One region of the Micromonospora sp. CA-111912 genome, then DNA from elsewhere that is predicted to be linked to it. Evidence: riboswitches for the same ligand, from Rfam matches in the RefSeq annotation. Region 1 holds a riboswitch; the other holds the start of a gene.
What was found. A riboswitch is a leader RNA that binds a small molecule or an ion and turns the genes downstream of it on or off. The one in region 1 is predicted to bind cobalamin.
Positions count from the first base shown of each region.

Region 1 (4,363 bases):
CGGACGGTTGCGTCGTGCCCGGGTGGTGATGCCGTCGTCCGGGACGACCAGCGGCTTGCCCTGCGGCATCAGGCCACCCCCTCGCGCGGCGCGGTCGCCGTGTGGACGACGCTGGTGAGCTTTTCGGCGGTCACCTCACCGAGCGGCACGTGCTCGGCCTGCAGGGTTGCGGCCAGCTGCGCGGCAAGGCCGAGCCGGAACCGTCCGGTCTCGCAGTCGACCACGACGCTCTGCACGCCGGTAGCGGCCAGGTGCGCCGCGGCGCGGTGGGCACGACCGAGCGCGTCCGGCCCGAAGGTCGCACGGCCGTCGGTCACCACGACCAGCAGCGGCCGGCGGGACGGGTCGCGCAGCGCCTCGCGGCGCAGCACCTCCGTGGAGCGCTCCAGGCCCTCGGCGAGCGGCGTACGCCCGCCGGCCGGCAGGTCGGCCAGGCGCCGGGAGGCGACATCGACGGACCCGGTCGGCGGCAGGGCCAGGTCGGCGGTGCGCTGGCGGAACGTCACCAGCGCGACCTTGTCCCGGCGGCGGTAGGCGTCCAGCAGCAGCGCGAGCACGGCGGTCTTGACCTGCTCCATGCGACGTCGCGCGGCCATCGAGCCGGACGCGTCGACGCACAGCAGGACGAGGTTCGACTCCCGCCCGACGGTTTCTGCGCGGCGCAGGTCGCCCGGGGCGAAGACGAGACCGCGGCCCTCGACCAGGCCGCCACGGGAACGCTGGTGCGGCGCCGCCTCGGTGATGGTGCCCGGCAGGTGCAGGCGGCTGGCGACGGACGAACCGCGCTGCTGCCCGACCACCCGGCCCTGAGGCGTGCGGGCCCGGGACCGGCGGCCGGCCTGGCCTTCGCCGGTGCCCCGTACGACGAGCAGGCGGGCGCGTGCCGGCTCGCCGGCGGACGCGACCGATCCGGCAACGGCAGGCTGCGGCGCGTTGTCCGGCGCGGGCGATCCTCCGGCGTGTGAGTCGTGGACGTCCGGGGACCGGCCGTCCTGCGGGGCGTCGTCCGGCGGCCCGCCGCCGGGACCACCGGGGCCGTCGTCGGGCCCGTCCGGTCCGGGGTGCGGGTCGTCGTTGCCCAGCAGGTCGTCGAGCCGGTCCTCGTCCAGGCCGGGCTCGTCGAACGGGTTGCGGCGCCGGCGGTGCGGCAACGCGAGACGGGCGGCGACGCGGACGTCCTCGCGGGTCACGTACGTGCGTCCCTGCCAGGCGGCGTGCGCCGCGGCGGTGCGGGCGGTGACGAGGTCCGCGCGCAGGCCGTCGACGTCGAACGCGGCGCACACCTCGGCGATGGTCGTCAGCGTCTGGTCGTCGAGCACGACGTCCGGCACGAGCCGCCGCGCCGCCGCCAGCCGCGCACGCAGGGCGTCCTGCTCGTCGGCCCAGCGTGCGGTGAAGCCCTCCGGGTCGGCGTCGAACGCCAGCCGGCGACGCACGACCTCCACCCGCAGGGAGGGGTCGCGCGGTGCGGCGACCTCGACGGTCAGGCCGAACCGGTCGAGCAGCTGCGGGCGCAGCTCGCCCTCCTCGGGGTTCATCGTGCCGATCAGCACGAACCGGGAGGCGTGCTCGACTGAGAAGCCGTCGCGCTCCACGCTGACCCGGCCGGTCGCCGCTGCGTCGAGCAGCAGATCGACGAGGTGGTCGTGCAGCAGGTTGACCTCGTCGACGTAGAGCAGGCCACGGTGGGCTCGGGCGAGCAGGCCCGGCTCGAACGCCACTACGCCGTCGCGCAGCGCCGCGTCGAGTTTGAGGGAGCCCGTCACCCGGTCGTCGCTCGCACCGACGGGCAGCTCGACGAGCCGCACCGGCCGCTCGACGACGGGCGTGGAGGCGTCGATGGGCCCGTCGGGGCAGACCGCCAGGGCATCGTCCGGGTCGACCGAGAACCGGTCGCCCGCATACGTCCGTACCGGCGGCAGCACCTCGGCGAGGCCGCGCACGGTGGTGGTCTTGGCGGTGCCTTTCTCCCCACGGACCAGGACGCCGCCGATGAGCGGGTCGATCGCGACCAGGGTGAGGGCGAGAGTCATGTCGTCGGAGCCGACGACGGCACAAAAGGGGTACTGCGCTGGCATGTAGGGCTCCCGCTCAATCTGCCATGACCGTCCACGACGCGGACGCGTCGCGGCTCGGATCGAGGCCGGTCTTCGGACTTCCCAGGTCTGTGCCTGAGTCACCGCAGCGGGCCCTGTGCCGGATTCTCACCGGCTTCCCAGATTCTCCCCGTGGCCATCGGCCGTGGGGCACCTCGAACCTTCGCATCACCCTAGACGCCGTCCTGACGGCCCAGACAGCGGTCCGGCGCCTGGGCGGACCGGGCTAGGGTGCAACCCATGGAGGCGCACGTGACCGTTGTCGGGCTCGGGGCCGACGGCTGGGCGGGCTTGCCGGAGCCGTCTCGGACGCTGGTGCACGGGGCTGCGACGCTGCTCGGCGGAGCCCGGCACCTCGATGCGGTGCCGCCGGTCTATGGCCAGCAGCGTGTCGCGTGGCCGTCGCCGCTGCGTGAGAACCTGCCGGGCCTGCTGGGCGCCGCGCGCAGGCCCGTCGTCGTGCTGGCGTCGGGCGACCCGCTCGTGTCGGGCGTCGGCACGACGCTGCTGGACATCCTGGGCCCGGAACGGGTGACGATCGTGCCCGCGGTCTCCTCCGTGGCGCTCGCTCGAGCACGTCTCGGGTGGCCGGCGGAGTCCGTCACGACGGTGAGCCTGGTCGGCCGCGACGTGCACCTCGTCGTCCCCGCGCTCGCACCCGGGCGGCGGCTGCTCGTGCTCTCCAGCGACGAGACGACGCCTGCCGCCGTCGCCGCGCTGCTCACCGGACTCGGCTGGGGAGAGTCCAGGCTTACCGTGCTCGGCGACCTCGGCGCCGCGAGTGAGTCGCGTGCCGAGTCGACCGCGGCTTCGTGGGACGTCGTGGATGTGCCCCGGCTGAACGTCCTGGCGGCCGAGATCCGCGGCACCGGACCGGGCTGGGCCGCGGGCGGGGTGCTTCCCGACGACGCGTTCGAGCACGCCGGGCAGATCACCAAGCGCGACCTGCGTGCCAGCGCCCTGGCCCGGCTCGCGCCCGCCCCCGGTCACCTGCTGTGGGACGTCGGCGCCGGTAGCGGCTCGATCGGCGTGGAGTGGATGCGTGCCTGGCCGACGGCGCGGACGATCGCGATCGAGTCCCGCGCCGACCGCGCCGCGCTCGTGCGTCGCAACGCCGCCACGCTCGGCGTTCCCGGCCTGCGTCTCGTCGAGGGCTCGGCGCCCGACGCCCTGGCCGGTCTCGAGCGCCCCGACGCGGTGTTCGTCGGCGGTGGAGCGACCGTCCCCGGCGTGCTCGAAGCGTGCTGGGACGCGCTTGGCGCCGGTGGCCGGCTCGTCGTCCACGGCGTCACGGCCGAGACCGAGGCGGTGCTGCTCGAGCGGTACCGTCGCCATGGCGGCGAGCTCGTCCGCCTGCACGTCGAGCGCGCCGAGCCGCTCGGCGGCTTCACCGGCTGGACGCCCGCGCGTGCCGTCAGCCAGTGGACCGTCACCAAGGGAGAGTCATGACCGTCCATTTCGTCGGGGCCGGACCCGGCGCCGCCGACCTGCTCACGCTGCGCGCGGTTCGCCTGCTCGAGGTTGCGGACGTGTGCCTGTATGCGGGCACCTACCTCGACGCCGACGTGCTCGGCCACTGCCGCGACGACGCCCGACTGGTCGACACCCAGCACCTTGACCTGGACGAGATCACCGCCCACCTGGTGCGGGCGCACGCCGACGGGCTGGAGGTCGTGCGGCTGTGCTCGGGCGACCCGTCGCTGTACTCCGCGGTACACGAGCAGGCGCGCCGGCTCGACGCGGCGCAGGTCCCGTGGGACGTCACTCCCGGTGTGCCCGCCTACGCGGCTGCCGCGGCGATCGTCGGCGCCGAGCTGACCGTCCCCGAGCTCGCCCAGTCGGTCGTGCTCACCCGCGCTCAGGCCCGTTCCACGGTCATGCCGCCGGGGGAGCAGCTCGCCGCGTTCGCCGCGACCGGCGCGACCCTGGCCCTGCATTTGGCCATCACTCGCAGCCGCGAGCTGGCCGCCGAGCTGGCCGAGTACTACGGCGACGGGTGCCCGGTCGTCGTCGTGTCCAAGGCGACGCAGCCGGATGAGCTCGTCCTGCGCGGCACACTGGCCGACATCGGCGAGCAGGTCGAGGCCGCGGGCCTGCGCCAGGCCGCGGTCATCCTGGTCGGCCCCGCGCTGGCTCCCGGCGTCCGCGGCGGTGAGTCGTTCCTGTACGCGGCCAGCCGCGAACGTCGCGCCCGCGGCTGACTAGGCGACGAAGCGCGGGCTCCAGACGCGGCCGGCCGCGGTGACCCGCGTCGACGAGGCGCCGAC
Region 1 is NZ_CP192007.1:4,655,228-4,659,590, reverse strand. Features, by position in the region: gene cobO (cob(I)yrinic acid a,c-diamide adenosyltransferase) at 1-69, opposite strand, end outside; gene ACQPZO_RS19355 (VWA domain-containing protein) at 69-2,078, opposite strand; cobalamin riboswitch at 2,125-2,269, opposite strand; gene cbiE (precorrin-6y C5,15-methyltransferase (decarboxylating) subunit CbiE) at 2,337-3,545, shown strand; gene cobM (precorrin-4 C(11)-methyltransferase) at 3,542-4,297, shown strand; gene ACQPZO_RS19340 (precorrin-2 C(20)-methyltransferase) at 4,298-4,363, opposite strand, start outside.

Region 2 (4,363 bases), 3.3 Mb from region 1:
GCCGCCAGCGCCTCGCGCGTGGTGTTGTTGCGCAAATAGACCTCGACCGACTTCAGGGTGCCGTCGTCGCCGGCGGTCCCCGAGAACGTGATCGAGCCGCCCGGCGCGACGGTGATCGGCGCGGCGGCGGTGGGCGGCGTCATCGGCGTGGGGGTGCTGACGGCCACCGACGGCGCGACGCCGGTCGCCGAGATGATCCAGTCCCGGGTGTCGCCGCGCAGGTCACCCTGACCGGCGTTGTCGATGGCGGTGGCCGTCATCTTCCACTCGCCCTCGGTGGGGAGGGCCACCTCGAACTGCCAGGTGGTCGACAACGCGCCGATGACGTCCGGCTCGCCCCGGAAGGTGTTGTAGACCGGTGCGGCCGTCCCGTCGTCCTGGAGGTACTGGTTGTCCGACCTGCGGAACGAGTACGTCATCGCGCTGACGCCCTTGTCGTCGCTGGCGGTGCCGGTCGCGACGAAGCTCTGAGCGGCGACCAGGCCGGCGGGCGGTGAGGTGATCTTCGTGGTCGGCGGCAGGTCGTCGAAGCTGAAGGTTTCGATCTTCTTGACGGCCTTCGAGGCATCGGCCTGGCCGTTGTTGCCGAACGTCTTCGCCTGGACCTGATATTCGCCGACGGGCAGCGACACGGTGAGGGACCACGAGGTCGAGGCGGAGTTCACCGCTGCGACCGTCGCGTTGATGCTGTTGGCGGCGCCCCACGTCGTGAGGTCGTCCTGCAGGTACTTCTTGGAACCCCGGTTCTGGATCTCGATCCCGACCTTGGTGACGCCGGCCGGAGAGGTCGCCTGCCCGCCGAGCGCGAACGGCGCGTTGGCCTGCTTGACCGCCCCCTCGATGGGCGTGACGACCGTCGTGTCGACCGGCGAGGGCGCCGGTGCCCGGGTGAGGTCGAAGAACCCGACCCGCCCCACCGACAGGCCGCCCTTGGTGTTGCCGTCGCCACCGACGAAGAGGCCGCGCGGGGTGGCCAGCATCGCCTTCTCCCCCTCGTACGAGCTGGAACCCGGGTTCCACTCGATCGCCGTGCCCGTGGCCGGGTCGAGTGCGCCGAGGTGGTCACGGCGGACCACCTGGTCGCCGAGACCGTAGCCGCTCAGGCCCTGACCCGTGCCGTACCCGACGTTGTCCAGGCCGGGCCACGGGACGTTGGAGGTCGGCGATTCCTGCCAACTGAAGTGGCCGCCGACGTACACGGCCGTCTCGGTGATGGCGACCGAGTAGATGCTGTCGAAGTGACGCGACACCCAGATCGGCTCGACGTGGTCGGCGCCGGTCACCGGGAACGCGATCGCCGTGTCGTTGATCGGCGGGCGATCGCCTCCCGAACCGCTGGTGACGACGAAGTAGGAGTCGTCCGGCGCGACGTCACCGGCGAAGACCCGCTGGATGCCGCCGACGAAGGAGAGGTTGTCCTCCCACAGGCGGGTGCGCCACGGCAGGAGGGCCTTGGTGGCGGTGTCGACGAGACCGACGCCGTAGCGGTCCTGACCGGCGATCTGGCGACCGGTGTGCACGACCAGCAGCCTGCTGCCGTTGTGCGTCAGCTTGAGCTGCTGCACGGTGAGCATGCCGCCGACGCCGATGCCGCCGGTCAGGGGCAGGTTGAACCCGCTGTCCACCGCCCCCGTCGTCGGGTTGAGCGCGACCAGCCCGCCGCGGTTCACGCTGTTCACCTTCGTGAACTGGCCGCCCACGTACACCGCGGTGTTGCTCACGGCCAGAGCGGTCGCGCGCCCGTTCCCCTGCGCGGTGAACGCCGCGATCGGAGCGCCGGTGACCGGGTCGAGCCGTACGATCTTGCGCTTCGTCAGGCCACCGACCGTGTTGAACGAGCCGGCGACGTAGAGCGACGAGCCGTCCGGCGAGGCCTCGACGGCCTCGACGGATCCGTCGAACGTCGGCCGGAAGCCGGTGTCAACCAGGCCCGTGTCGATGTTGTAAGAAGCCAGCGACGGCTGCGCCACCGGCGTCCCGCCGACGTTGGCGATCGCGGTGAAGGAGCCGGCGATGAAGACCCGGTTGCCGATCACCTCGATGTCGGTGATCTCGCCGTCGGTGATCCTCGGTACGTCATTGCGCGGCGTGCTGGGAACCAGCCCGGTGTGTCCCGGCACCGACAGTGACGAGGCCGTGCGGACGGCCGTGCGCGTCGCATCGCCGCCGATCGTTCCCGTGGCGACGCGAGCACTGGTGCTCGCGACCTCGTCGGCGGCACTGCCCTGCACAGTGCCCGCAGCCGCCGGTTGGCCTGTCAACAGCACAGCCCCGGCGACCAGACCCGCGATGGCGCGGCTCCGAACGTGCATCGAGACAACCCCCTGTAAAACGCCTGAATCGCGTCGCCGGGTCGATTCCCGGCGACGTCCATTTCCTGGCGTGCCGGAAGTCACCGTAGGAGGTCACCATCCCTTGTGTACGGATGCCCGTCGGAAACCCGACCGGTCGACATCCGTTCCGGTCCTACCGGCCGGGTCCGCCGCCCTTGGATCCAGACCCGCTCCACCAATCGGCTCGGTCGCTGCGCCGAACAAATCGACGAGGCTTCACCGCCCCGGTCTCCGACACGCCCGGACTCGACATGTGGGGTGTGACAACGCCGTAGTCCCTATATATGGTGTCGACCGTAGCTGGTTCGGCCGCTCATCCGGGGCGGTCGAGGCAAGAGGGAACCCGGTGGAAATCCGGGACTGCCCCGCAGCGGTGAGTGGGAACGACCGCCGTCATCAGCACTGGGCCGCCAGCGGCCTGGGAAGCGACGGCCAGTAGAAGACCGGTGAGCCCGGTCACGCCCGCGAGTCCGAAGACCTGCCAGCGCGCCGCGCACCCATACCGGGGTGGGCGGCGGTCCGAGGCCGCGTGGGACGGCCGACGCCACCTGACCCGCGCCCCGCCGGCGTGACGTCCGCCGGTGTCTGTCTCCACGCGTCCGAAGGCCATCAGGTCTCGAGCCCGCGAGGAGTGAGTGGTGGCAGTCACCGAGGTTGTCCCGGTCGAGGGCATGACGGCCGACGAGGCAGCCCTACCGGGCCCGCGGCGGACGCAGATGCGCGTCCGCAAGCGCGACGGCGGCACCGAACCGGTCGATGTCAACAGGATCGTCCGAGCGGTCGAGCGGTGGACGGTCGGCCTCGCCGACGTCGACCCGTTGCGGGTGGCGACACGGACGATCAGCGGCCTGTACGACGGCGCGACGACCGCCGAGCTGGACCGGCTGTCCATCCAGACCGCTGCCGAGATGATCGGTGAGGAGCCGCAGTACTCGCGGCTGGCCGCCCGCCTGCTGGCCGGCTACATCGACAAGGAGGTCCGCAGGCAGGGCATCGGGTCGTTCAGCGAGGCGATCCGACGGGGACACGTCGAGGGCCTCATCGGCGGCGGCACCGCCGCGTTCGTCGCCGCCAACGCCACGCAGCTCGATGACGCCGTCGACCCCCACGGTGACCTGCGGTTCGAGTACTTCGGGTTGCGCACGGTCCATGACCGGTACCTGCTGCGCCATCCGACGAGCCGGCTGGTGGTGGAGACCCCGCAGTACTGGTTGCTGCGGGTGGCCTGCGGCCTGTCCCACGCCCCGGACGAGGTGATCGAGTTCTACCGGTTGATGTCGAGCCTGGCGTACCTGCCGAGTTCGCCGACGTTGTTCAACTCCGGCACCCGGCACACCCAGATGTCCTCCTGCTACCTGGTCGACTCCCCGCGCGACGAACTGGACTCGATCTATCAGCGGTACGCGCAGGTGGCGAACCTGTCGAAGTTCGCCGGCGGCATCGGCATCGCGTTCTCCCGGGTCCGGTCGCGGGGCGCGTTGATCCGGGGCACCAACGGGCAGTCCAACGGGATCGTGCCGTGGCTGCGGACGCTGGACGCCTCGGTGGCGGCGGTCAACCAGGGCGGCCGGCGCAAGGGCGCGGCCTGCGTCTACCTGGAGCCGTGGCACCCGGACATCGAGGAGTTCCTGCAACTGCGGGACAACACCGGTGAGGACGCCCGGCGCACCCACAACCTGAACCTGGCCAACTGGGTCCCGGACGAGTTCATGCGCCGGGTGGAGGCCGACGGGATGTGGTCGCTGTTCGACCCGGACGTGGTGCCGGAGCTGCCGGACCTGTGGGGGGACGAGTTCGACGCGGCGTACCGGGCGGCCGAGGCGCAGGGCCGGTACGTGCGGCAGGTGCCGGCGCGGGAGCTGTACGGGCGGATGATGCGGACCCTCGCACAGACCGGCAACGGGTGGATGACGTTCAAGGACGCCGCGAACCGGTTGTGCAACCAGACCGCCGAGCCGGGCAACGTGGTGCACCTGTCCAACCTGTGCACCGAGATCGTCGAGGTGTCCAGCGACGCCGAGACCGCCGTG
Region 2 is NZ_CP192007.1:683,849-688,211, forward strand. Features, by position in the region: gene ACQPZO_RS03240 (Ig-like domain-containing protein) at 1-2,312, opposite strand, end outside; cobalamin riboswitch at 2,618-2,833, shown strand; gene ACQPZO_RS03245 (ribonucleoside-diphosphate reductase subunit alpha) at 3,005-4,363, shown strand, end outside.
Region 2: linked by a shared signal. The riboswitch ahead of ACQPZO_RS03245 (ribonucleoside-diphosphate reductase subunit alpha) and the one ahead of ACQPZO_RS19355 (VWA domain-containing protein) in region 1 are both predicted to bind cobalamin.